DNA from 2 places in the Streptomyces sp. TLI_053 genome. Region 1 is predicted to be linked to the other one. Evidence: predicted binding sites of a transcription regulator. Region 1 holds the regulator's gene; the other holds the start of a gene.
What was found. The regulator HrcA, encoded in region 1, represses chaperone genes, less so after heat shock. The targets are predictions, from matches to a motif close to TTNGCACTCNGNNNNNCNGAGTGCNAA.
Positions count from the first base shown of each region.

Region 2: the regulator HrcA is predicted to act here: its motif matches at 12,685-12,711, upstream of BLU95_RS17335 (FmdB family zinc ribbon protein).

Region 1 is NZ_LT629775.1:6,292,005-6,303,703, forward strand. It holds gene BLU95_RS25990 (DUF3097 domain-containing protein) at 1-735, opposite strand, end outside; gene BLU95_RS25995 (DUF2785 domain-containing protein) at 770-1,549, opposite strand; gene pspAB (PspA-associated protein PspAB) at 1,634-2,221, opposite strand; gene htpX (zinc metalloprotease HtpX) at 2,300-3,220, opposite strand; gene hrcA (heat-inducible transcriptional repressor HrcA) at 3,494-4,528, shown strand; gene dnaJ (molecular chaperone DnaJ) at 4,604-5,746, shown strand; gene BLU95_RS26020 (16S rRNA (uracil(1498)-N(3))-methyltransferase) at 5,828-6,577, shown strand; gene BLU95_RS26025 (S41 family peptidase) at 6,710-9,952, shown strand; gene BLU95_RS26030 (histidine triad nucleotide-binding protein) at 10,170-10,523, shown strand; gene BLU95_RS26035 (ribonuclease Z) at 10,527-11,447, shown strand; gene BLU95_RS26040 (PhoH family protein) at 11,641-11,699, shown strand, end outside.
Region 2 is NZ_LT629775.1:4,337,183-4,356,381, reverse strand. It holds gene BLU95_RS17390 (DUF397 domain-containing protein) at 1-7, opposite strand, end outside; gene BLU95_RS17385 (helix-turn-helix domain-containing protein) at 4-867, opposite strand; gene BLU95_RS17380 (GOLPH3/VPS74 family protein) at 1,484-2,239, opposite strand; gene BLU95_RS42895 (hypothetical protein) at 2,538-4,949, shown strand; gene BLU95_RS17370 (YhjD/YihY/BrkB family envelope integrity protein) at 5,077-6,015, opposite strand; gene BLU95_RS17365 (glycosyltransferase family 39 protein) at 6,121-7,686, opposite strand; tRNA gene BLU95_RS17360 (tRNA-Arg) at 7,888-7,960, shown strand; gene BLU95_RS17355 (phosphatase PAP2 family protein) at 8,381-9,283, opposite strand; gene BLU95_RS17350 (sigma-70 family RNA polymerase sigma factor) at 9,682-10,653, shown strand; gene BLU95_RS17345 (hypothetical protein) at 10,865-11,137, shown strand; gene mscL (large conductance mechanosensitive channel protein MscL) at 11,239-11,658, opposite strand; gene BLU95_RS17335 (FmdB family zinc ribbon protein) at 12,347-12,673, opposite strand; gene BLU95_RS17330 (MFS transporter) at 12,789-14,048, opposite strand; gene BLU95_RS17325 (potassium/proton antiporter) at 14,550-16,040, opposite strand; gene BLU95_RS17320 (penicillin acylase family protein) at 16,419-19,139, shown strand.

The DNA of each region.
Region 1 (11,699 bases):
GCGTTTCCACGCCGCCGGGGTGTCCTCGGGCCAGCCCAGGCGGCGGCAGGTGCCGGTCTTCCAGTCCTCGCCCCGGGGGACCGCGGGCCAGGCCGGGATGCCGACGGAGGAGGGCTTCACGGCCTGCCAGACGTCGATGTAGGGGTGGCCGACGACCAGGACGTGCGGGCCGGTGACCCGGGCCGCGATGCGGTGCTCCTTGGTGCCCGGGAGCAGGTGGTCGACCAGCACGCCGAGGCGGCGCTCCGGGCCGGGGGCGAACTCGGCGACGATCGCGGGCAGGTCGTCGACGCCCTCCAGGTACTCGACGACCACGCCCTCGATCCGCAGGTCGTCGCCCCAGACCCGCTCCACCAGCTCGGCGTCGTGCCGGCCCTCGACGTAGATCCGCGACTCGCGGGCGACCCGGGCGCGGGCGCCGGGGACGGCGACCGAGCCGGAGGCGGTGCGCGCGGGGGTGCGGGCCGGGGCGGGGCCCGAGGGGCGGACCAGGGTGACCGTCCGGCCCTCCAGCAGGAAGCCGCGCGGGACCAGCGGGAACACCCGGTGCTTGCCGAACCGGTCCTCCAGGGTGACGGTGTGGCCCTCGGCGGTCTTCTCGCAGCGCACCACCGCCCCGCAGAAGCCGGACGCGGCCTCCTCGACCACGAGGTCCCGCTCGGCGGGCACTTCGGGGGCGGGCGCCTGCTTCTTCCACGGCGGGGTCAGGTCGGGTCCGTACTGGCGGCTGCGCATTCCCCGGAGTCTATTTCCCGGAGCCCACGGGCCGTCAGCCGGTGAACGGCGAGTTCACCACCAGCAGCTCGGCGATCCGCGCGCGCAGGGCGGCGGAGTGCGGCAGCGGCACCGGCGCGCCGCCGCGCTCCGTGCGCACGCCCCGGTCGGCGAGCACGTAGACGGCCCGCAGGGTGCGCAGGGTGTTGGAGACGACGGCGGGCACGGCGCCGGTGGTCGCGGAGGGCCGGCGCGGCGGCTGGGCGGCGATCGGGTCGAGCCAGCCGAGGGCCTGGCGCTCGGTCAGCTCCGGGCGGGTGAGGATCTGGGCGACGGCGCGGCCGAGCCGGTCGTCCTCCATGGCGTCCAGTACGTGGTCGGTGGGGGCGAGCAGCCGGGCGGCGACCAGGTCCAGCAGCGGGGTCGGGTCGGCGAGCAGCGGGCCGCGGCCGAGGGCGGCCAGGTAGTCGGCGCCGTGCGCCACCGCGTGCAGCCAGCCGAGTTCCGGGTCGAAGCCGCGCAGGTCGCTCTCGCCGGTGTACCAGCGGGCGAAGGCGTCCAGCCAGGCCGGGCGGTGGGTGCCGAGGTCGGCGAGGTCGGCGAGGATCAGCGGGGCGAAGGTGCGGGCCTGGATCTCGGGGTCGGTGAGGCGTTCGGCCATCTCGTCGCCGAGCGCGAGGCGCTCGGCGGGGGTGAGCTGCGGTACCCAGCGGCACAACTGCTCGTAGGCGAGGCTGTCGCGGACGTGCGGGTCGGGCGAGCGCAGTGCGGCGCTGACGGCGGCGAGGGTGTCGGGGGTGGGGGCGGCGGATTCGAGAGCGGTCCAGTTGATCACGGGCGGACCCTAGGGGCGGGGGCGCCGGTGGGCCACCGGATTTCCGGGCCCGGGGGCGGCACCGCCGGCCCGGTGGCCCCCGGTTCACAGGCCCGGCGCGCCCCAGACCGGGAACCAGCGGGTGAGGTCCTTCTCCAGCCGCAGGTCGTTGCCGAGCATCGCGTTGACCTCCAGCTCCAGCGGGTTGTCGCGCTTCTCGCCGCCGCCGGGCATCGGTGCGAACGGGTAGAAGGTGCCGCGTTTGTACAGGTAGACGAGGGCGAGCGGCCGCCGCCCGTCGGCGTCGCGGAAGCCGACCAGGGAGCAGAGCAGCTGGGGGCCGAAGCCGTGCGCCTCGAGTTCGCTGTTGACCGCGTGCAGGTCGTTGACCAGTGCGGGCAGTTCGCCGGGTTCGTGCCGGGCGAGCAGCCAGGAGTAGCCGTAGGAGTCCCGGGAGGCCTCGACGGGGACGCCGCCGCGTTCGGTGTCGGCGTCGAGCAGGGCCCGGACCTGCCGTTCGACCTCGTCGAAGGCGCCGCCCTCGACGGAGGCGAAGCAGACCGAGCCGAGTCCGGTGGGCCGGAAGCCGGCCGCGGCCTCCAGGGTGAGGGCGGCGGACGGTACGCCGAACAGCTGGTCGAGGTCGGGCTTGACGGGCTTGGTGCGGCCGAACAGCGTGTCCAGGATGCCCACGGCGGTCCTTCCGGTCGGAGAACGGTGCGGTGCGGTGCGGTGCGGGGAGGGATGGGAGCGGCGTGGGCGACGGGCGGCTCAGCGGCCGAGGTCGGAGGAGATCTTCGCCAGCTGGGCCAGTCGCTGCTCCAGCGACGGGTGGGTGGAGAACAGCTGGGTGGCGGCCTCCCGGGCGCTGAGGGCCGGCGCGAAGTAGAACGCGTTGTAGGCCTGCGACTGGCGCAGGTCCCGGGTCGGGATGGCGGCGATCTGGCCGGTCACCTTGGTGAGCGCCGAGGCGAGCGCGCTGGGCCGCCCGGTGAGCTGGGCGGCGGCCCGGTCGGCGGCCAGCTCCCGGTAGCGGGAGAGCAGCCGGGTCAGCAGGAAGCTGATCGCGTAGACGGCGATCGACACCAGCGGGATCACCAGGGCGGCGATCGCGGCGTTGGAGTCGTTGTTGTTGCGCCCGCCGCCCATGAAGCCGCCGTACACGGCGATCCGGGTCATCGCGCCGGCCAGTACGCCCAGGAAGCCGGCCACCGTCATCACGGCGACGTCGCGGTGGGCGACGTGGGACAGCTCGTGGGCGAGCACGCCCTCCAGCTCCTCGGGTTCCAGCCGGCGCAGCAGGCCGGTGGTCACGCAGACCACCGCGTTCTGCGGGTTGCGGCCGGTGGCGAAGGCGTTCGGCATGTCGTTGTCGGCGACCGCCACCCGGGGTTTGGGCATGTCGGCGAGCGCGCAGAGCCGGTCGACGGCGCCGTGCAGCTGCGGGTACTGCTCCGGGGTGACCCGGTGGGCGCCCATCGCCCGTTCGGTGATGCGGTCGCTGAACCAGAACTGGGCGACGAACAGGCCGCCCGAGATCAGCACGACGATCGGCCAGGCGCCGCGCAGCAGCACGATCAGCAGACCGGTGAATCCCACGTACAGCAGCCCGATCAGGAACATCGTCCCCACCATGCGGCCGGTCAGGCCGCGGTCGGGGGCGAAGCGGGTGTGCTGGCCCGAGCTCGACATCTCTGCTCCTCCGTTCGCCGTCCGCTTCCGATGCTGCCACCGGGCGGGCCCCGCGGCATCACCCGCGCGCCGCGGACTGCGGGCAGGATCACCCCGGCCGGGCCGTTCCTGCCGTCGGACCCGGGCCTTACACTGGCAGGTACGGTTCTGGCACTCGTGTGTTCAGAGTGCCAAGGCCGGGCCCCTCGGGGTCGGACCGGACAGCTCGAACACGGACACATGCCACGACGGTGTGTCACAACGGACAACGCGTGAAGACGGAGGTGCGTGCCCATGGCCGGTGAGGTCCGCCAGCTCGACGACCGCAAACTCGCGGTGCTTCGCGCGATCGTCCAGGACTACGTGGGCACCGAGGAGCCGGTCGGCTCCAAGGCCCTGGTCGAGCGGCACAACCTCGGGGTCTCCCCGGCGACCGTCCGCAACGACATGGCGGCGCTGGAGGAGGAGGGGTACATCCACCAGCCGCACACCAGCGCCGGGCGGATCCCCACCGACAAGGGCTACCGGCTGTTCGTCGACAAGCTGGCCGAGGTCAAGCCGATGAGCGCGCCCGAGCGGCGGGCGATCCGGCACTTCCTCGACGGCGCGGTGGACCTCGACGACGTGGTCGCCCGCACGGTGCGGCTGCTCGCCCAGCTGACCCGCCAGGTCGCGGTGGTGCAGTACCCCTCGCTGAGCCGCTCCACGGTGCGGCACATCGAGCTGGTGGCGCTGGCCCCGGCCAAGGTGATGCTGGTGCTGATCATGAACACCGGCCGCGTCGAGCAGCGGTTGGTGGACTGCCCGGGTACGGTCGGCGAGACCGTGCTGGCGGACCTCCGGGGCCGGATCAACGCCCGGGCCGCCGGACAGCGGCTCCCGGACGTCCCGGGGCTGCTGGAGGAGCTGCCCGCGCAGTTCGAGGCGGCCGACCGGCCGACCGTGTCCACGGTGCTGGCGACGCTCTTCGAGACCCTCGCCGAGCAGCGCGAGGAGCGGATCATGCTGGCCGGCACGGCCAACCTGACCCGCTTCGGCCACGACTTCCCGCTGACCATCCAGCCGGTGCTGGAGGCACTGGAGGAGCAGGTCGTCCTGCTCCGCCTCCTGGGTGAGACCGCGGACGCCGGGATGACGGTCCGGATCGGGCGGGAGAACGCCTACGAAGGGCTGAATTCCACCTCGGTCGTCTCGGTCGGTTACGGTTCGGGCGACGAGAGCGTGGCCAAACTGGGGGTGATCGGTCCGACCCGGATGGACTACCCGGGCACAATGGGGGCGGTGCGAGCGGTGGCACGGTACGTGGGCCAGATTCTGGCCGAGTCGTAGGAACGGTCGTCGTCGGACAGCTGACGGCGCCCGAAGTCGCAAGCACTCACACAGGCGGAACAAGCGGAGCATTTGGTGGCCACGGACTACTACGCGGTACTCGGCGTCCGACGGGATGCGGGGCAGGACGAGATCAAGAAGGCGTTCCGGCGCCTGGCACGCGAACTGCACCCGGACGTCAACCCGGACCCGAAGACGCAGGAGCGGTTCAAGGAGATCAACGCCGCCTACGAGGTGCTCTCCGACCCGCAGAAGCGCCAGGTCTACGACCTCGGCGGCGACCCGCTCTCGCCGAACGGCGGGGGCGGCGCGGGCGGCTTCGGCGCGGGCGCGGCGGGCTTCGGCTTCTCCGACATCATGGACGCCTTCTTCGGCGCCGCCTCCGGCCAGCGCGGACCGCGCTCCCGGACCAGGCGCGGCCAGGACGCCATGATCCGGCTGGAGATCACCCTGGAGGAGGCCGCGTTCGGCACCACCAAGGAACTCCAGGTCGACACCGCCGTCACCTGCACCACCTGCAGCGGCGAGGGCGCCGCGCCCGGCACCTCCGCGCAGACCTGCGACATGTGCCGCGGCAAGGGCGAGGTCTCCCAGGTCACCCGGTCCTTCCTGGGCCAGGTCATGACCTCGCGCCCCTGCCCGCAGTGCCAGGGCTTCGGCACCGTCGTGCCGACCCCGTGCCCGGAGTGCGCCGGCGACGGCCGGGTCCGCGCCCGGCGCACCCTGACCGTCAAGATCCCGGCCGGGGTCGACAACGGCACCCGGATCCAGCTGGCCGGCGAGGGCGAGGTCGGCCCCGGCGGCGGCCCGGCCGGCGACCTCTACGTCGAGATCGCCGAGACCAGCCACCCGACCTTCCAGCGGCGCGGCGACGACCTGCACTGCACGGTCACCATCCCGATGACGGCGGCCTCGCTCGGCACCCAGGTGCCGCTGCAGACCCTGGACGGGATCGAGGAGGTCGACATCCGGCCCGGCACCCAGTCCGGCCAGTCGATCCCGCTGCACGGCCGCGGCATCACCCACCTGCGCGGCGGCGGCCGCGGTGACCTGATAGTGCATGTCGAGGTGCAGACGCCCACCAAGCTCGACGCCGAGCAGGAGGAGCTGCTGCGCCGCCTGGCGGTGCTGCGCGGCGAGGAGCGGCCGTCCGGCCAGTTCGCGCCCGGGCAGCAGGGGCTGTTCTCCCGGCTGAAGGACGCCTTCAACGGCCGGTAGCCGTCCCGCGCGGGGGTGCCGAGGCTTCCTCGGCACCCCTTTCGCGTTCCCGTTCCCGTTCCCACCCCGGAGGTTCCCCGCATGACCGCGCCCGTGTTCTTCGCCGACCCCGAGCGGATCGCCGCCGCCGCGCCGGGCGCGACGGTGCGCCTGGACGGGCCGGAGGGCCGGCACGCGGCCGCGGTGAAGCGGCTGGAGCCGGGCGAGGCGGTCACCCTGACGGACGGCCTCGGCCTCGGCGCGGACGGCACCGTCGCGGCGGTGCACGGCAAGGACGCGATCGACGTGGCGGTGACGGCCGTGCGCCGGGAGCCGGAGCCGTCGCCGCGGATCGTCGTCGTCCAGGCGCTGCCCAAGGGCGACCGGGGCGAGCTGGCGGTGGAGACCATGACCGAGGTCGGCGTGGACGTGGTGATCCCCTGGGCGGCCTCGCGCTGCATCACCCAGTGGAAGGGCGAGCGCGGCGCCAAGGCGCTCGCCAAGTGGCGGGCCACCGCGCGCGAGGCCGGCAAGCAGTCCCGGCGGCTGCGCTTCCCCGTCGTCCGCGACGTGATGACGACCCGGCAGCTGGCCCCGGTGCTGCTCGGCGCCGCGTTCGCCGCGGTGCTGCACGAGGAGGGCTCCGAGCCGCTGGCCGGGGCGGTCCTGCCGGACACCGGGGACCTGGTGCTGGTGGTCGGCCCGGAGGGCGGCGTCTCCCCGGAGGAGCTGGCCGCCTTCGCCGAGGACGGCGCGAAGCCGTTCCGGCTGGGCCCCTCGGTGCTGCGCACCTCCACGGCCGGGGTCGCGGCCGGCGCGCTGCTGCTGGGCCGCACCGGCCGCTGGGCCTGACGGCCGCCGCCGGGCCGTACGGGCCGCCGGGCCCGGCACCGGCGGCCGGGCCCGGGACCGGCGTCCCCCGTGGGGGTTCGCGGACCGCGAACTGCGGGCGCGCCGCGCTCCCGCCTGCCTAGGGTGGCGAGCGTGAGCGAACCCGAGAGCACCCCCGAGGGCGCCTACCTGCGCCACCCGCACCTGCACGGCGACCTGATCACCTTCGTGGCCGAGAACGACGTGTGGCTCGCCCCGCTGGACGGCGGCCGGGCCTGGCGGCTGACCGCCGACCACCGTCCGGTCCGCAGACCGATGTTCTCCCCGGACGGCCGCCACGTCGCCTTCACCTCCGCCCGGGACGGCGCCCCGGAGGTGCACGTGGCCCCGGTGGACGGCGGGCCGTCCCGGCGACTGACCCACTGGGGCGACGCGCAGACCCAGCTGCGCGGCTGGACCGCCGACGGCCGGCCGATCGCCACCACCGCCACCGGGCAGGCCTCGCTGCGCCGCACCTGGGCGCGGGCGGTGCCGCTGGACGGCGGCGAGGCGGCCCGGCTGCCGTACGGCCCGGTCGGCGGGCTGGCCTTCGAGCCCGGCGGCGACCGGGTGCTGCTGGTCTCCGCCTACGCCACCGAGCCGGCCTGGTGGAAGCGCTACCGGGGCGGCCGGACCGGCCGGCTGTGGATCGGCACCGACCGCTTCGAGCGCGTCCACGAGGACCTGGCCGGGCACATCGAGTCGCCGCTGTGGGTGGGCGGGCGGATCGCCTTCCTCTCCGACCACGAGGGTGTCGGCGCGCTGTACTCCAGCCTCCCGGACGGCTCCGACCTGCGCCGGCACGGCATCTCCCCGGAGGGCTTCTACGCCCGCACCGCCACCACCGACGGGAGCCGGGTGGTCTGGCACAGCGCCGGCGACCTGTGGCTGCTGGAGGACCTCGACGGCGCCGAGCCGCGCCGCCTGGACGTCCGCCCGGCCGGCCCGCGCACCGGCCGCCGCCCCCGCCCGGTGTCCGCCGCGCACTGGCTGGAGGGTGCCGCCCCGGACCGCACCGGGCGGGCCGGGGCCGTGGTGGTGCGCGGCTCCGTGCACTGGCTGACCCACCGGGAGGGACCGGCCCGGGTGCTGGACGAGACGCCGGGCGTCCGCGGCCGGCTGGCCCGGGTGGTGCCGGGACCGGCCGGTGAGGACGCCGCCCAGGGCGTGGTCTGGGTGACCGACGCCGAGGGCGAGGACGCGATCGAGTACGCCCCCGCGGTGCTCGGCGCCGAGCGCCGCCGGCTCGCCGCCGGGCAGCTGGGCCGGGTCCGCTCGCTGCTGGTCTCCCCGGACGGCAAGCAGCTCGCGGTCGGCGCGCACGACGGCCGGGTCCTGCTGGTCGGCCTGGCCGACGGCGCCGTGCACGAGCTGGCGCACAGCACCGACGGCGAGGTCTCCGGGCTGGCGTTCAGCCCGGACTCGGCCTGGCTGGCCTGGTCGCAGCCGACCCTCGGGGCGTGGTCGCTGCGCCGGATCGTGCTGGCCAACCTGGCCACCCGGACGGTCTCCGAGGCGACCCCGGAGCGGTTCGTCGACACCTCCCCGGCGTTCACCGCGGACGGCCGGCACCTGGCGTTCCTGTCGGTGCGCAGCTTCGACCCGGTGTACGACTCGCACGTCTTCGACCTGTCGTTCCCCAACGGCTGCCGCCCGTACCTGATCACGCTGGCCGCCGACACGCCGTCGCCGTTCGGGCCGCGCCGGGCGGGCCGGACGGCCGGCGGGGAGGAGGACGAGCCGAAGGGCCGCCGGGCGGACGGCGACGAGGGCGCGGCCGACGTGCCGCCGGCGACCCGGGTCGACCTGGACGGCATCGCCGACCGGATCGTGCCGTTCCCGGTGGAGGGCGGCCGCTTCGGCGTCCTGCGGGCGGCCAAGGACGGCGTGCTGTGGACCAGGCTGCCGCTGGTCGGCGAGCTGGGCGACGAGGCCGCCTCGCTGGAGGACGAGCGCCCGCGGCCGACCCTGGAGCGGTTCGACTTCCGCAAGCGCCGGGCGGAGCAGCTGGTGGACGGCCTGGACGCGTTCGCGGTGAGCGGCGACGGCACCCGGCTCGCCGTGCTGGACGAGGGCGAGCTGCGGATCGTGCCCGCCGACCACAAGGCGTCCGGCGAGGACGACGAGATCGACGTCGACCTGGACCGGCTGCGAGTGACGGTCGACCCGGCGGCCGAGTGGCGGCAGATGTACGACGAGAACGGCCGGCTGATGCGGGACAACTTCTGGCGTCCCGACCTCGGCGGGGTGGACTGGGCCGGGGTGCTGGCCCGCTACCGGCCGCTGGTGGAGCGGCTCGGCTCGCACGACGACCTGGTGGACCTGCTCTGGGAGGTGCACGGCGAGCTGGGCACCTCCCACGCGTACGTGGTGGCGCACGGGGTGCACACCGAGCCGGCCCGCCGGCAGGGCCTGCTCGGCGCGGACCTGGTCAGGGACGGCGAGGTGTGGCGGGTCGCGCGGATCCTGCCGGGGGAGTCCTCCGACCCCCGGGCGCACTCGCCGCTGGCCGCCCCGGGCGCGGCGGTCCGGCCCGGGGACGCGCTGCTTGCGGTCAACGGCCGTCCGGTGGACCCGGTGACCGGCCCGGCGCCCCTGCTGGCCGGCACCGCCGGGCAGCCGGTCGAGCTGACGGTGGCCGGCAAGGACGGCACCGACCAGCGGTACCCGGTGGTCGTCCCGCTCGCCGACGACGAGGCGCTGCGCTACCACGACTGGGTGGCCGGGCGGCGGGCCGTCGTCCGGGAGCTGTCCGACGGCCGGCTCGGCTATCTGCACATCCCCGACATGCAGACCACCGGCTGGGCGCAGATCCACCGCGACCTGCGCTCGGAGATGGCCAGGGAGGGCGTGGTCGTCGACATCCGGGGCAACCGGGGCGGGCACACCTCGCAGCTGGTGGTGGAGAAGCTGGCGCGGCGGATCGTCGGCTGGGGCGTGGGCAGGGACGTCGCCAATCCCGCGCCGTACCCGGAGTACGCGCCGCGCGGTCCGGTCGTCGCCCTGGCGGACGAGTACTCGGGCTCGGACGGCGACATCGTCAACGCGGCGATCCAGGCGCTGGGCATCGGCCCGGTCGTCGGCACCCGCACCTGGGGCGGGGTGATCGGCATCGACAGTCGCTACTCGCTGGTGGACGGGACCCTGGTGACCCAGCCCAAGTACGCGTTCTGGTCGGAGCGGCTCGGCTGGGGCCTGGAGAACCACGGGGTGGACCCGGACGTGGAGGTGCCGTTCCCGCCGCACGCCTGGGCGGCGGGCGAGGACCCGCAGCTCGCCGAGGGGGTGCGGATCGCGCTGGCGGCGCTCGCCGAGCAGCCGGCCAGGACCCCGCCGGCGCTGCCCTGGGAGCGGTAGCGGCGGTCCGGCGCCGGTGGGAGGACGGACCGCGGTCCGTCCTCCCACCGCCGGGGCGGCCGTCGCCGTGCGCGTCCCGCGGGGCCGGGGCGGCCGTCGCCGCGCGTACCGCGGGGGCAGCGCCCGCGCGAGTACCGGCGGGCGGCGGCGGGGCTCGGCTAGCATGCCGCCGTACGCTCCCACCAGACCAGCACCAGCATCCCGCGAGGAGATCCCGATGGCCGGCGAGGCGCAGCCCGACTGCCTGTTCTGCAAGATCGTGGCGGGCGAGATCCCGGCCACCGTGGTCCGCAGGACCGACCGGACCCTGGCCTTCCGCGACATCGCCCCTAAGGCCCCGGTGCACGTCCTGGTGATCCCGCACGCCCACTACCCGAACGCGGCCGCGTTGGCCGACGCGGAGCCCGATGTCGCCGGCGAGCTGCTCGCCGAGGCGGGCCGGGTCGCCGCGGACGAGGGCCTCGAGGACTACCGGCTGATCTTCAACACCGGCGCGGGCGCGGGCCAGACCGTCTTCCACGCCCACGTCCACGTGCTCGGCGGCACGTCGATGACCGAGCGCATGGTCTAGTCGGTGTCCCAGCGCGAACTCGTCGTCCTCGGGACCGCCAGCCAGGTCCCGACCCGGCACCGCAACCACAACGGCTACCTGCTGCGCTGGGACGGCGAGGGCCTGCTGTTCGACCCCGGCGAGGGGACCCAGCGGCAGATGCTGCGCGCCGGGGTCTCGGCCACCCAGCTCACCCGGATCGCCGTCACGCACTTCCACGGCGACCACAGCCTGGGCCTGGCCGGGGTGATCCAGCGGATCAACCTGGACCGGGTCCCGCACCCGGTGGACATCTACTTCCCGGCCTCCGGCGAGGTGTACTTCGAGCGGCTGCGGCACGCCACCGCCTTCCACGAGACGGCGGTGCTGCGGCCCCGCCCGATCGAGGAACCGGGCCCGCTGCCCGTGCCGGGCGCCCGCTTCGCGCTGGAGGCGGTCCGGCTCTCGCACCCGGTCGAGTCCTTCGGCTACCGGCTGAGCGAGCCGGACGGCCGCCGGCTGGTGCCCGAACGGCTGGCCGCCCTGGGCATCGCCGGCCCCGACACCGGCCGGCTCCAGCACCGGGGCGAGATCGAGGCGGACGGCCGGCGGGTCACCCTGGAGGAGGTCAGCGAGCCCCGGCCCGGGCAGCGGTTCGCCTTCGTCATGGACACCCGGCTCTGCGAGGGCGTGTACGAGCTCGCCGAGCGCGCCGACCTGCTGGTCGTCGAGGCCACCTTCTCCGACGCGGACGCCGGGCTGGCCGAGGACCACGGCCACCTCACCGCCGGGCAGGCCGCCAAGGTCGCCGCCGAGGCGGGCGTCCGCACCCTGGTGCTCACCCACTTCTCGCAGCGCTACCCCGACCTCGGCCAGCACCTCGCCGACGCCCGCAAGCACTTCGACGGGCCGATCGTGCTTGCCGAGGACCTCGCCCGGGTACCAGTACCGCCCCGGCACAAGTGAGGCGCCCACCCGTCGGAGCCGTGGTGAACAGCGTGGAAAACCGCTCGCGCCGCCCGGCGATCTGCCGCAGCATCGTCGGGTGCGGCCCCGCCGCCCGCCGCAGCGATCACGTGTGCGGCGTACCCTGGTGCCCCGGAAGGACCGAGCGGCACACGAGACACGGATGGGATGAGGCAGGCCCCAGCGCCGACCTATGAGTGACACATCGCAGACCCGTTCCAACGGACAGCCGCGCCCCGAACCGGCCGAGGA
Region 2 (19,199 bases), 2.0 Mb from region 1:
TGCTCATCGGTGGTATCCCTCTTCAATGTCGGCTATCAGTGAGCGGGTCTCCGCCACCCCGAGCGCGGCCGCCCGCAGGTGGTCGTAGAGACTGGTATAGCGGCGCACGTCGGCCTCCTTCTCCAGGTAGAGATCGCTCGTCACCCCTTCGAAGTAGACAACCGTCGAATCGGCTGACTCCGGGAACTCCAGCAGGGAGAATGTCCCGGTCATTCCGGGGTGGGCACCGTGCGAGAACGGTATGACCTGGATCGTGATGTTGGGGCGCTGGCTCAGCTCCAGCATGTGCTTCAGCTGGTGGGCCATCACCTCCTTGCTGCCGACCTCCCGGCGCAGCACCGCCTCGTCTATCACCGTCCACAGACTGCCCAGCGGGTTCTCGCCGTTGACCCGGTCCTGGCGCTTCATCCGGACCTGCACCCGGCGCTGGACGGAGAGCGCGTCGGTGTCCGGCTGGGTGCCCTCGACCACGGCCTGGGCGTACTGCTCGGTCTGCAGCAGCCCGGGCACGAAGGAGGACTCGTACGCGCGGATCGACGAGGCCTCGGCCTCCAGCCCGATGTAGACGCTGTACGGGGTGGGCATGTCGTTGAAGTCGTGCCACCAGCCGCGCTGGCGGGACTCCCGGGCCATCTCCATCAGACTGGCCCGCATCGCCTCGTCGGTGACGCTGTAGACGTCGCACAGGTCGCGGACGTCGCGCTGGCTGATGCTGCGGCGGCCGTTCTCCAGGCGGCTGATCTTGGACTGGGAGACCATCAGCCGGCCGGCGACCTCCTCCGCGGTCATCCCCGCCGCGTCCCGGAGCTTGCGCAGCTCCGAGCCGAGGCGTCGACGGCGCACCGTGGGATTGATGTTCGCGGACACGTCGACCTCCGGTCGGACCTCTGGTGATCGTTGGAACGGAAGTCCTCGGAACACGGTGGAAATCTGGATCAACCCCCTGACGTTGTGCAGCATGTCACCCCGGATCAGGTCGGCGCCGGGAAATCCCCGGAGCGCAGTAGAACAGATCATCGGAAAAGCGCTTCGGCGAGACAGCGGACGCCTCCGGGTGGTAGAGGCGCCGCGGCCCGGTCCGGTGGCGGGGTGACGGCGTGGCGGACGTGGTGCGGATGCGGCTCGGGGCCGCGCAGGTGCTGGTGGCACGTGCGGGGGCGGTATGCGGCCGGGGGTCCGGGTGGGGGGTGGACCGACTCGGGGGACGGCGGAGGGGCGGTCGCCCGGCGACTTCCGTCGCGGGCGACCGCCCCTTCTCACTGCCTGGTGGTGCCGGGTGCTCGGCGCCCCTGTGGGGCGTGAGCTGTTCGGCGTGCGCTGCTGTTCGCGCTGGTACGCGCTCGGCGCACCGGACGGTTCGGGTGCCCGCGGGACCGCGGGCCGAGCGGGGGGCCCGGACCGGAGTCCGGGCCCGTCTCCTGGCGAGGGCCCCGGTGCGGCCCCCGGCGCCGGCCCCGTCGGGCGTCCGGCCCCGGTGGGAGCCTCAGCGGACGCCGACGCGGGACGCCGCGACCCGGCCGCCGCCGCTGCCGCGCCCGGCCACCGAGCGCTGACCGGCCCGGCCTCCCGAGCCCGACGGCGCCGCAGTTGCCTGGGCGGAACGGTTCTGCTGGCTCGGCAGACCGTTCTGCACGTCCATCACGGCGTGCGCGACCATCCCGCCCAGCGGGTCGTAGCGGATCAGATCGCGCAACCTGGACCGCGAGGACCGGCCCTCGTTGCCCGGGTACAGGTGCTTGCCCAGACCGACCGAGTGCGCCAGGGCGGCGAGCGCGGCCGTCCGCGGGTCCGGCGGCACGCCGGTGCGGATCGCGGTGTCCAGTCGCTGCTTGATCGCGGCGTTGGTGCAGTCGTCCGACGCCTGGTAGCGGATCGTGGGCAGCACCCCGCACACCTGACCGGGCACGGCGGTCACCATGCCGCAGCGCTCCAGGTGTGCCAGGTAGGTCTGCCGCAGCCCCAGCCGGGGCCCGCCGATCCAGTGCGTGGCGCGGACCGGGCTGCCGCGTCGTCGCAGCAGCTCGAGTGCGTGGTCGAGTGTCGGGTCACCGGTCGGCCGTGGGAGCACCACGGCGATCCGGTCACCCTCAGGAACGATCCGTCCGGCCAGGGACAGCTCGACGAGCTGTGCCCCGGCGAGTCCGAGGTCGAGGGTCTGCGGCTGCGCAGTGGTGCCCGTGGCCGGGTCCAAAGCGAGCAGCAAGAGTTCCTCGGGAACAGTTCTGCGGCTCTTGCCCATCCAAGCCTCCCCGCGTGGATGGGAAACAGCGTGACGCCTCTCACACGGGCTTGTCGAGTACGCCTCCGAATCGTGACCTTGCGATCGAGCGGGGGAACCGCCCGTGGCGGGCCCGGCGTCTGACCGTTGAACAGGCCGCGGCGCGGCCGCGCCGCGCCAATAACCGCCGGTCGGGCGGGGTGTGGGCGACCGGATCGGTCGCCGGTGGCGGAGACTGTACAGGTACACGGGGCGGGGTACCGGCTTCCCGAAATCGGGTCGGCCGGTGCCCCGCCGGGCGTTGAGGAGGCTGGGTTACGTGGGCGAGTCCCCCGACAGGGTGCTGCGGGACGGCGATCGGGCGCGGGAGCGGGACGGCGAACCGGCCGACTCCGCCACGGCCGAGAAGGCGGCCGCGCCGGCGGTGGACCGGGCGGCGGACGGCGTGACGGGCCGGGCGGCGGACGGCGTGGCGGGCCGGGCGGCCGAGCCGGAGCCGGGCACCGTCGCCGAGCCTGCGGACGCCGGGGACGCTCCGTCTGGCGATGCTCCGTCCGGTGACTCGGGCGATGCCCGGTCGGGGGACTCGTCCGGTCGCTCGCCCCGTCACTCGTCCGATGAATCGGACGAGTCGAACGAACCGGACGGCGCCCCGGATCCCGCCGACGGCGGACCGGGCCGGCCGGCCAAGCCCGCCACGGTGCAGCTGCGCGTCCGGGATTCGGACACCCGGACGACCGCGCTGCGGATGCCCGTGGACCAGGCGACCACGGCGTTGCGGATGCCGTCCGACGATGCCACCACGGCGTTGCGGATGCCGTCCGACGACGCGACCACGGCGCTGAGGATGCCGTCCGACGACGCCACCACCGCACTTCGCCTGACCGAGGAGTCGCGCAGGCCGTCCGGGGCCACCGCGATCGGTTCGGCCGGGCGGGAGGAGGAGGTCGGCGGCGCCGCGGCCGACGCACCGGGGCGCCCGACCGGAACCGACCCCCGTCTCGCCATTCGGACGCCGTCGCCGTCGCCGACGGCGGCCGGGCCCACCGGTCGCACAGAGCCCAAGGCCAAGGCCAAGGCAGAGGCAGAGGCCGAAGCCGAGCCCGCCGGGAACGACACGGACACCGACGGGCAGCCGGCGTCCTCCTCCGCGTCCCCGGTGACCGCGGCGGCCGAACCGGCGGAACCGGCGGAACCGGCCGAACCGGCCGCCGCGGCCGCGCGGGCCGAGAAGTTCGAGAAGCGGGAGGACGCCGAACGGACCCGGATGCTGCGCCTCCCCACGGCCGCCGGCACCGTCCCGAAGCCGCCCGCCCCCGAGCCCGTTCCGGAGCCCGAGCCGGTCCCCGCCCCCGAACCCGGGCCGGCCCCGGAGCCGCGCCCCGCCCCGGCCCCCGCGCCGCCGCCCGCGCCCGAACCGCTGCCCCTGCCCGAACCCGCGCCGCTGCCGTTCCCGGAGTCCACCTCCGAGGCGATGGACGTGCTGGCCACGCTCAACGGTCGGCCGGTCTCCCCGCTGCGTCGCGCGCTCAAGCGGATCACCATCTGGACGGCCTTCCTCGCCGTCGTCCTCGGCGCGGTGGTCACCGCCCAGCTGCTCCGCCCGCTGCCGGACGCCAAGGTGCGGATGACCGCGGCCGGCGGCTTCGGTTTCCCCGGTGACCCGCTCGACCTGGCCTGGCCCGCCAAGGGCCAGTCGGCCGCCGGGGTGGTCGGGGTCGGCAGCCTGGGCAGCTCGGGCCCGGAGACCCCGGCCTCGATCGCCAGTGTCACCAAGGTGATGAACGCCTACCTCATCCTTCAGGCGCACCCGCTGAAGAAGGGCGAGGGCGGTCCGAAGATCACCGTCGACAAGCAGGCCGCCCAGGAGTCCGGCAACGTCGACGAGTCCCGGGTCACCCTCACCGAGGGGCAGCAGCTCAGCCAGTACCAGGCGCTGGAACTGCTGATGCTGCCCTCCGCCAACAACGTGGCCCGGCTGCTGGCGCGCTGGGACGCCGGATCGGAGGAGGCGTTCGTCAAGAAGATGAACGACACCGCCGCCGCGTTCGGCATGACCAACACCACCTACACCGACCCGGCCGGCTTCAACGCCGAGACCAGGAGCACGGCCAAGGACCAGCTGAAGCTGGCCGAGCAGGTGATGCAGGACGAGATCTTCCGGCAGATCGTGTCGACCCCGGACACCACCTTCAACAACCAGAAGATCTCCAACACCAACACGCTGATCTCGCCCAAGAACGGCATCATCGGCGTCAAGACCGGCTCCAGCACCCCGGCCGGCGGCTGCCTGATGTGGGCCGCGTTCAAGGACGTCGCCGGTGTGCGGCGGCTGATCCTGGGCGTCACCCTGGGGCAGCCGGCGACCGCCGCCGAGCCCAGCATCCTCAAGGTGGTGCAGAGCGTCAGCGCCAAGCAGATCCAGGCGGCGCAGAACGGGCTCACCGCTCAGACCCTGGCCAAGCAGGGCGACGTGGTCGGTCGGATCGACGACGGCCTCGGCGGTTCGGTCCCGGTCGTCGCCGCGCAGGACCTCTCGGTGGCCGGCTTCCCCGGCATCACCGGCACCCTGGTGCTGGACCCGCAGAAGGTCGGGCACCGGGTGACGGCCGGGACCCAGGTCGGTGTGCTGCGGTCCGGTGAGGGCGCCAACAAGGTCGAGGTGCCGGTCGTGCTGAAGTCCGACCTCGCCCCGCCGTCCATCCTGGACCGGCTGACCCGGGCGCTCTGAGGTCCGCCGCGGCCCGGGCACACCGCCCGGGCCGCCGCCCGGGCGCGTCGGTACGGCCACACCGCCGAGGCTCGTCGGCACCGGCACACCGCACACCGCCCGGGGCCTCGGTCGGGGCGGTCCGCGTTCAGGAGCGCGGACCGCCCCACCGGCCCGGTTCGGTGCGCGAGCCCAGCAGCTCGGCGATCGGCTCCTCCTCGGCGACCACCCGGCCCAGCGCGATCGCCAGGGTCACCCCGGTGAAGCCCACGATCAGCCAGGACAACGAGGTGAACACCACACCGTAGGGGCCGAACTGGCCGATGCTGCGACTCATCGCGCTCGGCAGGTAGATCCGCGAGGCCACCCCGATCACGACCACGGCCACCCCGCACAGCAGCGCCCCCGGCAACAGCGGCAGCCAGCGCACCCGGGCGCCCAGCAGCAGGTGCTGGGTCCACCACCAGAGCACCGTCGACGCCAGGAAGATCAGCGGGACGCCGAGCCAGGCGCCCAGGCCGAAGCCCTCCCGGACCGGGGTCTGGAACACCAGGTAGACCAGCCAGACCAGCAGCCAGACCAGCCAGCGCCAGGCCGCCACCCTGGTGCCCGACTTGGGCAGCTCCCAGCAGCGCTCGCAGACCCGCTGCATCGCCCGGCTGAGGGCCGTCGCCGAGAGCAGGGTCACCAGCGCGCCGATCACCCCGAAGCCGGTGTCCTCGTGGTGGGCCGTCCCGAGCAGCTGCTGGACGGACTGCGCGGCCGCGCCCTGGAGCCCCAGCTCCTTGCGCAGCGAGCGCACCAGCCCGTCCCGGACGGCCGCGGGGGTGAACACCGCGACCACGAACAGTGCGGGCAGGGCGCTCAGGAAGGCCTGGGCGGCCAGCCGGGTCGCGCAGTCGAGCAGGTTCACCCGGAGCAGCTGGCGCAGGGCGCGGCCCACCAGCGGGACCTGTTGGGGCAGCTCGCGCGCCGAACCGGCCAGGGCGGTCGACCGCTGCTTCCACCGGTCCGTCCGCCGGGGTGCCGGACCTTCCGGCGGAGGGGTCCGCCGCTCGGGAGGCTGCTCGCTCGGCTGCTCGCTCACGGACGGTCCTCCCGACCTGGTCGCCGTGATCCATGGTCGCCCGAGCCCCGGCGCGCCGCATCCGGGCTGCCTCCCGTCCCGCGGGCCCGCCGGCCCGGGCGGGGGTCAGCGGCCGGCGCCGGCGCCGTCCAGCAGCGCGAGCGTCATCCCGCCCAGCGGCGTCACCTGCTGCGGCGGGCCGAACCGGCTCCGCAGGGCGGCCGCCTCGCCGGCGGGCACCTCGGCGAGCGGATCGGCGGTGTCGCCCAGCACGACCAGCCAGGTCCGGGTCCCGGACCCGGTGCAGTCCGCGGGCTTCGGGCACGGTATCGGGAAGAGGTCCCCGGCCGGGACGGCTCCGCTCGCCACGAACAGGGGGTACGGCCGTATCGCGTCCGGCAGGTAGTAGGAGACACCGGGGCCGACCATCGACCAGGCCTGGCCGCCGATCGGCACGGCCAGCCCGTCCCCGGGCCGGTAGCCGGCGGTGATCAGCCGGGCCACCGCCTGGTACGGCTCCTTGGACTGCGCGTGCGATCCCGGGTAGCGCACCAGCGACTGCCGGGGCAGCGCCGTGGCCCCGGTCACCGCCACCACACCGACCGCGAGCACCAGCCCCGCCGCCCGCAGCTCCGGATTGGTCCGGCCGGGCTTGGCCGCCGCCGTCACGGCCGCGTACACGGCGCCGACCCCGCAGCCGGCCAGCGCGGCCCAGGCGGGGACCGTGAACAGCAGGTACCGGTCGAGGAAGTACGAGGTGGTGCCGCGCGAGAGCACCCAGACCGCCAGCACCGGCAGCACCGCGAGCAGCAGCAGCCGCAGCGCCGGACCGCGCCGCCCGGGCAGCACCAGGGCCAGCACCGCCAGCACCAGGAAGACGTCGAACACCCGGGCCGAGCCGAACAGCGGCTCGCCGAAGTGCCACAGCTGGTCCACGCTCGGCCGGGCGAGCCAGCCCAGCTGCCGCTCCGACTGCTGACGGCCGAGGAGCGCGACCGGCAGCACCGCCACCACCACGGCGGTCAGCACCGCCGCCAGGCCGACGAGCAGCCGCCGCAGGTCCGGACCCCGGGCCGCCCACAGGTGCGGCGCGACCAGGGCCGCCTGCCCGACCAGAGCGCTCAGCGAGACCAGGTGCGCGGCGCCGGCCACCGCCATCGCCAGGCCGTACGCGATCCACCGCCACGGCGTCGACCGGTCCAGGGCGCGCAGCAGGAACCAGGTCGCGGCCGCGACGGCGCAGGTCACCAGCGCGTAGGAGCGGGCCTCCTGCGCGTACCGGGAGACCAGTGGCACGGTCGCGAAGAGGAGCCCGGCACAGGTGCCCGCGACCCGGCCGCCGAACAGCCGTGCGGCGGTCAGCGCGGTGAACGCGGCCGCGCCCGCCATGGCCAGCACCGACGGCAGCCGCAGCATCGTCACCGAGTCGCCGAACAGCGCGATCCAGCCGTGCAGCAGGATGTAGTAGGCGCCGTTGCTGGCGTCGACGTGCTGCAGCATCCGCAGCAGTTCACCGAGCGGGCGGACGGCGGAGGTCCAGGTCGCCACCTCGTCCCGCCACAGGGTCGGGGTCCCCAGCCGGTAGCCGCCGACCGCCAGCATCACCAGCGCCGGGGCCAGCCAGGTCGCCGGCCCGGCCACCCGTGCCGCCCGGCGGACGGATCTCCCGTACCACCGCTCGCCCGCCGTCATCTGCCGCCCCCGCCTCTGTCCACCGGCCCCTCGGGCCCGGGGCCGAGGGGCCGTCGAGTCCCGTCCTCCCAGGCTAACCGGCGTTCCTTCCGCAGGTCGGGCCGCCCCCGGCCGCGCTGACCCACCGTCGGCCCGCCCACCCCGGGCCCGTCCCCGCCCAACCCTCTCCACCGATCCGCTAGGCTGTCAGCGGTCTTCCCCGCCTCAGTAGCTCAGGGGATAGAGCACGGCTCTCCTAAAGCCGGTGTCGCAGGTTCGAATCCTGCCTGGGGCACAGTAAGAACGCAGCAAAGGCCCAGGCCGGCGGGTGAATCCCGCCGCCCTGGGCCTTCGCCGTTCAGTCCTGTCGGTCACCCCGTGCGGCCCGGTGCGGCGGAGATCGTGGAAGCGCGCCTCCATCGGGATGCCCGTGCGGACCTTCGCGGCGGTCCCGTCGTCCCGGAAGTCGCTGCGGCGCAGCCGGTCGCGGCGCGGCCCGATGAACATGCGGCCCTCCGACTCTGCCCCCGCGAAGTGCTCCAGGTGGTGCCGGAGGGCATCCACGACCGAGTCCGGGAACACGACCGGACGGGAACCCCGTACGGCTCTTCGGCGCCTGGTCCTACGGCGGGAAGCTGTACGGCGCCGCGCGTCGCGGTGGGCGGTGGCCGGCCGAGGTGATCGTCGGCGCGGTCGTTCGCGGGTGCGGCGGCCCTCAGCGCAGGAGGCCGTCGGGACGGTCGGGGACGGGGTCGGTGGCCGGCCCGGCGGCGGTGCCGGGGGTGTCGGAGGCGCGGACCGGGGCGTCGACCGAGGGTGCGTCCGGGAGGTCGTCGGCGGGGTCGTCCGCGGGGCCGGTGTCGCGGGGCGGTCGGGCGGAGGAGACGAGGACCCGCTGGACGCGGGGGCGGGTGCGCCAGTCCACCCGGCGGAAGTCGCGGGCCAGGGCGCCCGGGCGGGAGAGCTCCACGATGACGGTGACGGCGCCGAGGACGATTCCGGCGGCGAGCCAGCCGGCCAGGACATCGGTGGTCCAGTGCAGACCGAGGAAGACCCGGGAGGCACCTATCGCGAGAACGGTCAGCGCCGCGGTGGTGCAGGCGGTGCTCCGGCCGGCGCGGCGGGCCCGGGGCCAGAGCAGGCCGACCAGTACCGCACAGGTGATCGCGGAGGCCATCGCGTGTCCGGAGGGGAACGCGGGACCGGAGGCGTGCGCGACCGGGTCGGAGAAGGCCGGGCGCTGGCGGCCGAAGGAGAGCTTCAGCACCCACTGGCCGCCCCAGCCGATCAGGGTCTGGGCCGCGACCCAGCCGGCCAGGGTCCGGGCGCCGATCAGCCAGAGCCAGAGCGCGACGGCGCCGAGGACGCTGCGCATGGTGATCGTCCCGCCGATGTCGGAGAACATCTGCACCGAGGCGGTCCACACGGTGTGATCGGCCGCGTAGCCGTGCAGGTCACCGGTGAGCTCGTGGTCGAACCGGGAGAGCGGGCCCCAGCCGGTCTGCACCAGGGCCGCGAGGGCGGCGAACAGTCCGGCGCAACAGACCGCGAGTGCCGCGTGCCGGAGCAGGTGGCGATCACGCGCGGTGATGATGGGCGAGCTGTTGGTCAGGTGCATGGCTGTCACCTTCCCAGCCGCCTGTGCCGAGCGCGCGCTGCGGTGATAGCGATTTGGCATCTTTTGTGCGGAGAACCTGCGTGCGCCGGTGCGGGAGCGCGGGTCCGCGCGGGAACGCGCCCGGCGCCGGCGGGGTTGTGCCTGACGGGGGCCGTGCGCGGGGTGCGCCGGAACGGTCCCGAAACGGCACCCGTGGTGCCCGCACGGTCACCCTCCGCTCGGAATCGGGGGAAAATCTCGCAGGATACTGCATCCCTGGAAGAATCTGAGCGACTTGGGAATGTTGTCCGGAATCTGTTCGTTGGATCGTTACGTGCAAGGCCCTCCGGGCCCGCATGTCGCGCCCTCCTGGGGGCAGGCAGCCAGACCTCGGCAACACCAGCAAAGGGAGCACAAGCATGGCCACCCGTGCCGTCGTTCGCGACAGGGCCGACCGGACTCGCGCGGCCCGCCCGACCAACTTCGAGGCCGACCGTGACCTGGTCGGCATGTATCTCGACGAGATCGCCAGGACACCCCTGCTCGATGCCGCCGAGGAGGTCGAGCTCTCGCTGCGGATCGAGGCCGGTGTCTACGCGCAGCACCTGCTGGAGGAGGGAGCGCTCCCCGAGGGGGTGCGACGCGAGGAGCTCGAGGCGATAGCCGAGGACGCCGAGCGTGCCAAGGACGTCTTCATCCGATCGAACCTCCGCCTCGTGGTCGCCGTGGCCCGGCGCTACCCGCGCAGTGGTCTGCCCCTGCTGGACCTCATCCAGGAGGGCAACGCGGGTCTGGTCCGCGCCGTGGAGAAGTTCGACTACGCCAAGGGCTTCAAGTTCTCCACCTACGCGACGTGGTGGATCCGCCAGGCCATCACCCGGTCGATCGCCGACCAGTCGCGCACCATCCGCCTGCCCGTCCACCTGGTCGAGGAGCTGGGCCGGATCCGGCGGGTGCAGCGGGAGAAGTCGAAGGAGCTGGGCCGTGAGCCCGAGCCGGCCGAGATCGCGGCCGAGCTGGACACCACCGAGACCCGGATCAAGGACGTGCTGGACTGGGCGCGCGACCCGGTCAGTCTGAACATGTCGGTCGACGACGAGGGCGAGACCCAGTTCGGCGACCTGGTCGAGGACACCGGGGCCACGTCCCCCGAGGACGCCGTGATGGTCATGCTCCGCCGCGAGGAGCTGGACGGCCTGATCGGGCGGCTGGACGACCGGACGGCGTCGATCATCCGCTCCCGTTACGGCATGGAGGACGGCCGCGAGCGCACTCTCACCGAGGTGGGCAAGCAGCACGGGCTGACCCGTGAGCGGATCCGCCAGATCGAGAAGCACGCGCTGGCGGAGCTGAAGAAGATAGCCGACCACGCGGGCTTCGAGGCCGCGTAGCAGCGGTCCACGGGTGTCGCGGACACGGCGTGCGGGAGCACGGCGCGCGGGGCGCCGGGTTGAGCGGGTGCGGACGGGTACGGCCCGGTGGGCCCGGTGCGGAGCGGTCCGCGCCGGGCCCACCGTCGTCCCGGGGCCGCGTCAGGGCCTTCTAGGCTTGGTGGGCGGGGGCGGACGGCGGCGGCGGGGTACGAGAGCGGTGGAGAAGACGATGGCGAAGGACACGACGGACGACCGGCCGGGCCAGGAGTCGGAGCCCGGCACGGCGCCCGGCACGGGGGACGGGTCGGCGCAGGCCGCCCCGAAGGCCCGGCCGGGCGCGGACGCGGCGGCGAAGGCCCGGCTGATCTTCGGCGACCCGCTGGACCGGCAGTCCCGGGACGACACCGACACCGGGTGGGGCGACCGCCCCGGGGCCGGGGAGAGTGGTGGACGGGGGCTGGACTGGTACCTGAGCCAGCGCCCGCCGCACCACGGGGACTGATCCGGAGGGACGGGACCGCCGGACCGGGCCCGGGCCCGGTCGGGTGCCGCAGGGTCGGGTGTCGCGGGGTCGGACGGCTCGGGGGTCGGGCAGCCCGGTCTTCAGGCGGCCCGGGTGACCAGGGCGTCGCGGATCTCGGTGAGCAGCAGGACCTCCTTGGCCTCGGCCTCGGCCTGGACCTCGGCCAGGGTCTTGCGCCGGGCGGTGAACCTGGTCATCGGCAGGATGAGGCAGAAGTAGACGACGGCGGCGGTGATCAGGAACTGCAGGGCCGCGCTGAGCACGCTGCCCCAGAGGATCGGGATTCCGGACGTGACCTCGCCGGTGGCGCTCACCTCACAGGGCCCTTTGAGGCAGGAGCTGTAGGACGCGAGGTCCTGGGCCCCGAACGCGCCGACGATCGGATTGATCACGCCCTTGACGAAGGCGTTGACGATGCTGGTGAAGGCCGCACCGATGACCACGGCGACGGCCAGTTCGACGACGTTTCCGCGCAGCAGGAATTCCTTGAAGCCCTTCATGCCGCGTGAACGACGAAGTCGTCCGCCGGTCACGGGTGATTTTCTCCCCCCTCCGCAGGACAACCCGTTCGGCCGACCGGCGGTGCCGATTCCGGCGGCCGCGAGTCCGCCCGGGCCGGTCCGAGGGCGAGTGCGGTCACCACCGCGAGCAGCAGTGCGGCCGGCACCCGGGGGCCGTACCCCAGCAGCTGTCGGAGTCGGCCGCGCGGCCCGGACCGGCCTCCGATCGGCGGGAACGAGGGCACCGGCTGCCGGGGTGGAACGGTCGGCGCGGGCAGCGGGGGGATCGGCAGCGGACGGGGCGGCAGGGCGGACGAAGCGGTGGTCACGGGCACCTCCACGGTCGGGCTCGGGGCTTGCGGTGCCCACTCTGGGCCGCCCCGCGCGACCGCCGGAACTCCGTTTCCAGAACCTGTGGACAACCCGGGCCTGTGGACAACGGGACCCACTCGCAGGGGTGAACCGGCCCGCCCCGCGCTGACAGAACCCGTCCTCCGCGACCCGTCCTTCGGGATCCGTGCTCTCCGCCCCGTCTTCCGGGACCAGCCTTCCGGGACCAGCCTTCCGGGACCCGCCTTCCGCGCCCCGCCCCGGCACCTGCCGCCGAACGCGCGAAAGGCCCGCCGCACCCGTGGAGAACGGGAACGGCGGGCCGTCCGAGAAGCTGGTGCCGCGGCCCGGCCGGAACTCAGCCGGCCGCCGGGGCGGGGCTGGCGGCGGGGGCCGAGGACCCCGACGAACCCGAGGAGCCCGACGAGGACGAGCCCGAGGAGGAGCTCGCGGGCGACGTCGACGACGAGGTCGACGACGAGCCGGAACCCACCGAGCTGCTGGAGGAGGAGCGGCTGTCGGTCCGGTAGAAACCGGAGCCCTTGAAGACGACACCCACCGCCGAGAAGACCTTGCGGAGCCGTCCCTGGCAGTCGGGGCACGTGGTCAGCGCTTCGTCGGTGAACTTCTGCACCGCCTCCAGGCCGTTGCCGCACTCGGTGCACTGGTACTGGTACGTGGGCACTTGTCTTCCTCCTGGCACTCTCGCCTGATGAGTGCTAACGATCCTCAATGATGCGGCATTCCGAAGGATCAGTCCAGCGACTCGAATGTGAGATGAGTCGGTTCCGGCCCCGGGGTCAGCCCTTGACGGCCCCCACCAGTCCGGCCGGGGCACCCCGTTCCACCGAGCCGGCGACCACCGTGCTGCGGGTTCCGGCCGGTACCAGCAGTCCCCGCAGCGAGAACAGGGCGATCAGGCCGAGGCCGGCACCGGCCACCGGTACCAGGAAGCCGACGGTCGGGCCGTGCGCGTCGATCAGCCGCCCGGCCGCCGTCGCGCCGGTCGCCAGGCCCAGACCGATGGCGCCGGTCAGCCAGGTGAAGGCCTCGGTCTTGGCGCCGTCCTCGACCAGCGTCTCGACCAGGGTGTAGCCGCTGATCAGGGTCGGGGCGATGGCCAGGCCGCAGACCAGCCCGGCGACCGACAGCGCGACCAGGTTCGGCATCGCCCACAGGGTCGAGCAGCCCAGCACCAGCAGGCCGTAGCTCATGACCATCCGCTGCTGGACCGACCGCCGCCAGGCGATCACGCCGTAGAGCACGCCGGCCACCATCGAGCCGCCGGCGAAGATGCCGTAGACGGTGCCGGCGGCGCCCTGCTGGCCGACCGAGTCGGCGAAGGCGTTCACCGAGACCTGCATGCCGCCGAAGACGGCGCCCACGCCCAGGAAGGTGCCGGCCAGTAGCCGGACGCCGGGCGAGGCGAGGGCCGAGGCCTGCCGGACACCGGGTTCGCGCACCACCCGGGCGGGCGCGGTGCGCCGCTGGGCCGCGAAGGCCAGACCGCCGACCAGGGTCAGCGCGGCCTCGGCGATCAGCCCGGTCGAGGGGTTGACCGAGGTTGCCACGGCGGCGGCCAGGATCGGGCCGACGACGAAGGTGAACTCGTCGGTCACGGACTCGAAGGCGAAGGCGGTGCTCACCTTGGCGGCGGAGGACGCGGAGGCGCCCTCGGCGGTGAAGGTGGAGATCCAGCGGGCGCGCACCATCGCGCCGATCTGCGGGACGCTCGCGCCGGCCGGGGCGGCGGCCAGGAACAGGCTCCAGGCCGGCGCGTGCCCGAGGGCGAGCGCGATCAGTGCGCCGACCGAGGCCGCGTGCACCAGGACGGTCGGGACGAGCACGGCGGCCTGGCCGTAACGGTCCGCGAGCCGCCCGGTCTGCGGGCCGATCAGCGCCTGGGCGACGGCGGCGACGGCCGCGACCGTGCTGGCGGTGCCGTACGAGCCGTGGGTGTCCTTGACCAGCAGCAGGATCCCCATGCTGAGCATCGCGTAGGGCAGCCGGGCGAGCAGCGCGGGGGTCAGGAACGTCCAGGCCCCGGGGGTGCGCAGCAGGGTCCCGTAGCCGACCCGGGCCGGCGCGGCGTCGGCGCGGCCCGTGGCATCGGCGTGGTCCGCGGCGCCCGTGGCCTCCGCGTGGCCGGCGGTGTCCGCGTGGTTCGCGGCGTCCGCGCTGCTCCTGGCATCCGCGGCGTCCACGGGGTTCCCGGGGTTTCCGGTGCTCCGGGCGTCCTCGACGCTCTCGACCGTTCGGCGGGCCGTCACGGTCGGTCCTTCCTGCTGCCTGGTAGCGCGGCAGGGCATGGGGTGGCCCCGACGGCGCCGAGAGTCGTCCTCTCGCGCGTCGACCGGGGTAGTTACCGGGCCGGTCCGGCGGTGGGCCGGGTCCGGGCCGCGGCCGCCGAGCGGTCGCGCCAACTCTGCTTCAGGCAGATGCTGGGGTGTGGTGTGTCAGCGAACAATGGTTATACGCGCGTAGATGTCGCGCTGAACTCGACACTACAGGACGGATCCAAAGTTGTCCTGTTAAGTCAAGGTGAACTCCGGGCGAGACCTTCAGGTCCTGCGTCCGTGCAGCCAGTCGGCCAGCTTGCCGCCCTTGTCCACGGCCCGCAGTCGCCGCTCGGCCGCCTCGCCCACCTCGTCCGTGGTGACGACCAGCAGCTCGTCCCCGCCGCGCAGCACGGTCGCCTTGTCGGGCACGAAGCTGCTGCCCTCCCGCACCACCAGGGTGACCGCCGCCCCGGTCGGCAGCCGCAGCTCGCCGATCTCCACGCCGGACATCCGGGAGTCCGGCGCCAGCGCGACCGACAACAGGTGTCCGTGCAGCTTCTCCAGCGGGGCGGACTCGATGCCGAGGTCCTGTCCCATCGACCCTTCGCCGATCCGCAGGCCCTTGGCGACCCAGGGCAGCGTCGGGCCCTGGAGCAGGGTGAAGACCACGACCAGGATGAAGACGATGTTGAAGACGTCCTGGGCCATCGGCGCGCCGGACACCATCGGGATGGTGGCCAGCACGATGGGCACCGCCCCGCGCAGGCCGGCCCAGCTGAGCAGGGCCTGCTCGCGCAGCGGCAGCCGGAACGGGGTGAGCGTGAGCACCACCGAGAGCGGCCGGGCGAGGAAGACCAGTACCGCGCCGATCACCAGCGCCGGCACCACGGCCGAGCCCATCGACTCGGGGGTGCAGAGCAGGCCGAGCAGCACGAACATGCCGATCTGCCCGATCCAGGCCAGGCCGTCGGCGAAGCCCCGGACGGCGGGGCCGTGCGGCAGCTTGGAGTTGCCGAGGATCACCGCGGTGACGTAGACGGCGAGGAACCCGGAGCCGTGCAGCAGCGCGCCGCCGGCGTAGCCGAGCACGGCCAGGGCCAGCACCGCGATCGGGTAGAGGCCGGAGGACGGCAGGGCGACGTGCTTGAGGCCGAACGCCCCGAGCTTGCCGACCGCGAGGCCGACGGCCAGGCCGATCGCCAGCTCGGCGAGGATCGTGCCGATCAGGACGTACCACGGCTCCGTGTCGCCGACGGCGGCGAAGGCGACGACCAGGATGACCACGGGCGCGTCGTTGAAGCCGGACTCGGCCTCCAGCAGACCGGTCAGCCGGCGCGGCAGCGGCACCGTGCGCAGCACCGAGAAGACGGCCGCGGCGTCCGTGGACGAGACGATCGCGCCGAGCAGCAGTGAGGTGCGCCAGTCCAGGCCGACCAGCCAGTGCGCCCCGGCCGCGGTGACGAAGACGCTGATCCCGACGCCGACGGTGGCGAGTACGGTGGCGGCCCCCATCACGGGTCTGGCCTCGCGCCAGTTGGTCTTGAGGCCGCCCTCGGCCAGGATCACCACCAGGGCCGCGTAGCCGAGCACCTGGGTGAGTTCGGCGTTGTCGAAGGAGACGCCGAGGCCGTTCTGGCCGAGCGCCACCCCGATGCCGAGGTAGATCAGCAGGCTGGGCAGGCCGGATTTGGTGGAGACGCGCACGGCGACCACCGCGATCAGCAGGATCACGGAGAACTCGAGCAGCAGCTGGTTCAGGTGGTCGACATTCACGCAGGGGCACCTCGGACGTGGCGGGGGCGGACGGGGTCCCGACAGGGGTGGCGACCGGGGGCGCCAATTACTCCCCTTGCGGATCGTTACTCAGTCTAACATTTTGCCATATCTTTAGGTTCATTGGCCACGCGTTTCCTCGGTCCGGGCCTCCGGCCTCCTGGTGACCTGCTCCGGTCCGCCGCCTCCGGTCTTCTCCGGCCCGCGCCCGCGGCCTCCCGCCGGCCCTCCTCGGGCCGCCTCCTGACCTCCTCCGATCCCACCGTGAGCGTCCCCCGTGCACGGCCGCCAGCCGAGTCGGCCTAATGTGGTGCCCTGTCACGGCCCCGTGCCCTTGACATGTCCGCCCGCCCCCCAGTGAGGACCGCAAGGACCCAGATGCCCCGCTCGAAAAAGTTCCGGCGCGCCCGTCTGATCGTGATCGTGCTGGTCGTACTGCTGGTGGCCGGCGCCGGCTACGGCGGCTACCGGGGGGTGGCCGCGGTCCGCGCGTCCTTCCCCGAGGTCGACGGCAGCGTCAAGGTGGCGGGCATGAGCGCGCCGGTCGACGTGAAGCGGGACGCCAACGGCATCCCCCAGCTCTACGCCGACACCTCCGAGGACCTCTTCCGGGCCCAGGGCTACGTCCAGGCCCAGGACCGGTTCTGGGAGATGGACGTCCGGCGGCACATCACCGCGGGCCGGCTCTCCGAGATGTTCGGCGACAGCCAGGTCGACACCGACTCCATGATCCGCACCATGGGCTGGCGCCAGGTGGCCCAGAAGGAGTTCGACACCCTCCTCGGCGCCGACACCAAGAAGAACCTCCAGGCCTACGCGGAGGGGGTCAACTCCTGGCTCGCCGAGCACCCGGGCGGCTCCGCCGCCTCGGTGGAGTACGGCGTCCTCGGCGTCGTCAACGGCGACTACAAGCCCGAGCAGTGGACCCCGGTCGACTCGGTGGCCTGGCTCAAGGCGATGGCCTGGGACCTCTCCGGGAACCTCCAGGAGGAGATCGACCGCTCGCTGCTCGCCCAGGACTTCAGCCCGGAGAAGATCGCCGAGCTGTACCCGGACTACCCGTACGCGCGCAACGGCACGATCGTGAAGACCGGCACCGTGAACGGCACCTCCTACAAGCCGGCCGACGGCTCGGCCCCGGCCGCCCAGGGGACCGCCGCCGGCACCGCCCAGGGCGCCGCCGCCTCCTCGGCACTGCTCAAGGGCGTCACCGACCGGATCGACGCGCTGCCCGAGCTGCTCGGCCGCAACGGCCAGGGCATCGGCTCCAACTCCTGGGTGGTGGCCGGCAGCCACACCACCACCGGCAAGCCGCTGCTGGCCAACGACCCGCACCTCGGTCCCGGCCTGCCCTCGGTCTGGTACCAGATGGGCCTGCACTGCCGGGCGGTCTCCCCGACCTGCCAGTACGACGTCTCCGGCTTCACCTTCGCCGGCATGCCCGGTGTGGTCATCGGCCACAACAAGGACATCGCCTGGGGCTTCACCAACCTCGGCGCCGACGTCACCGACCTCTTCCTGGAGAAGGTGACCGGCCCCGAGACCTACCTGGTCGACGGCAAGGAGAAGAAGTTCGAGCTCCGCAAGGAGACCATCAAGGTCGCCGGCGGCGAGGACCGCACCATCACCGTCCGCACCACCGAGACCGGCGCCCCGCTGATCTCCGACCCGAGCACCGAGCAGCAGAACGTCGGCAAGTACGCGCCCAACGGCGCCTCCGCCCCGGACCGGGGCACCGGCGGCTACGGCGTCGCCCTGCAGTGGACCGCGCTGATCCCGGGCCGCACCATGGACGCCGTCTTCGCGCTCGACCGGGCGAAGAACTGGGACGACTTCCAGAAGGCCGCCGCCGACTTCACCGTCCCGTCGCAGAACCTCGTCTACGCCGACGCCAAGAACATCGGCTACCAGGCCCCGGGCTACATCCCGGTGCGCGGCAAGGGCGACGGCCGCTACCCGGCGCCGGGCTGGGACTCCGCCTACCAGTGGAAGAAGGACCCGGTCCCGTTCAGCGCCATGCCCTGGAGCCTCAACCCGAGCAGCGGCTACATCGTCACCGCCAACCAGGCCGTGGTCGACCCGGGCTACAAGCCCGCGCTGACCACCGACTGGGAGTACGGCACCCGGGCCAAGGAGATCACCGACCAGCTCGAGGCCCGGCTGAAGAACAACGGCAAGATCTCGCCGGACGACATGCAGGACATGCAGCTCGACAACACCAGCATCCTGGCCAAGACCCTGGTCCCGATGCTGCTCAAGGTCGAGATCGACGACCCCTACGTGCGCGAGGCGCAGGACCTGCTGAAGGACTGGAACTTCCACCAGGACGCAGACTCGGCCGCCGCCGCCTACTACAACGGCGTCTGGCGCCAGCTGCTCACCCTCGCCTTCGGCCAGAAGTTCCCGGCCGACCTGCGGGCCGAGGAGAACTGCCTGCTGGTCCGCCAGCAGATCGACCCGACCAGGCCGGACAGCAAGTCGAAGATCGTCACCGAGTGCGGCACCCGTGACCCGGCCAAGGCCCAGCCGGACGGCGGCGACCGCTGGAACGAGGTCGTCCGGCAGCAGCTGGAGAAGCCCGACAGCGGCTGGTGGACGTACATCGACTCCCAGCACAAGGAGCAGAAGGGCCTGGACAACCTGCTGCGCGAGGCGATGACCAACGCCCGCCAGGAGCTCACCTCGCTGCTCACCAAGGACATCACCACCTGGAGCTGGGGCCGGCTGCACAAGCTGGAGCTGCGCGAGCGCACCATGGGCTCGGACAGCTCCTCGATCGGCTCGGGCGTCGTCCACCAGTTGCTCAACCGGGGCCCCTACCGGCTCTCCGGCGGTTCGGCGGCGGTCGACGCGGCGGGGTGGAACGCGGCCGCCGGGTACCAGGTGGACTGGATCCCCTCGATGCGCATGGTGGTCGACCTGAACGACCTCGACGCCTCGCGCTGGATCATCGTCGGTGGTGCCTCCGGTCACGCCTTCCACGAGAACTACAACGACCAGACCGACCTCTGGCTCAAGGGCAAGCTGCTGAGCTGGTCCTTCTCGCCGGACGCGGTCGAACGGGCGACCAAGCACAAGCTGACGCTGACCGCGGGCTGACGCCCGCCCGCCGTCCGGGCCCCGTGCCCCCGGATCCGTCCGGGGGCACGGGGCCCCGCC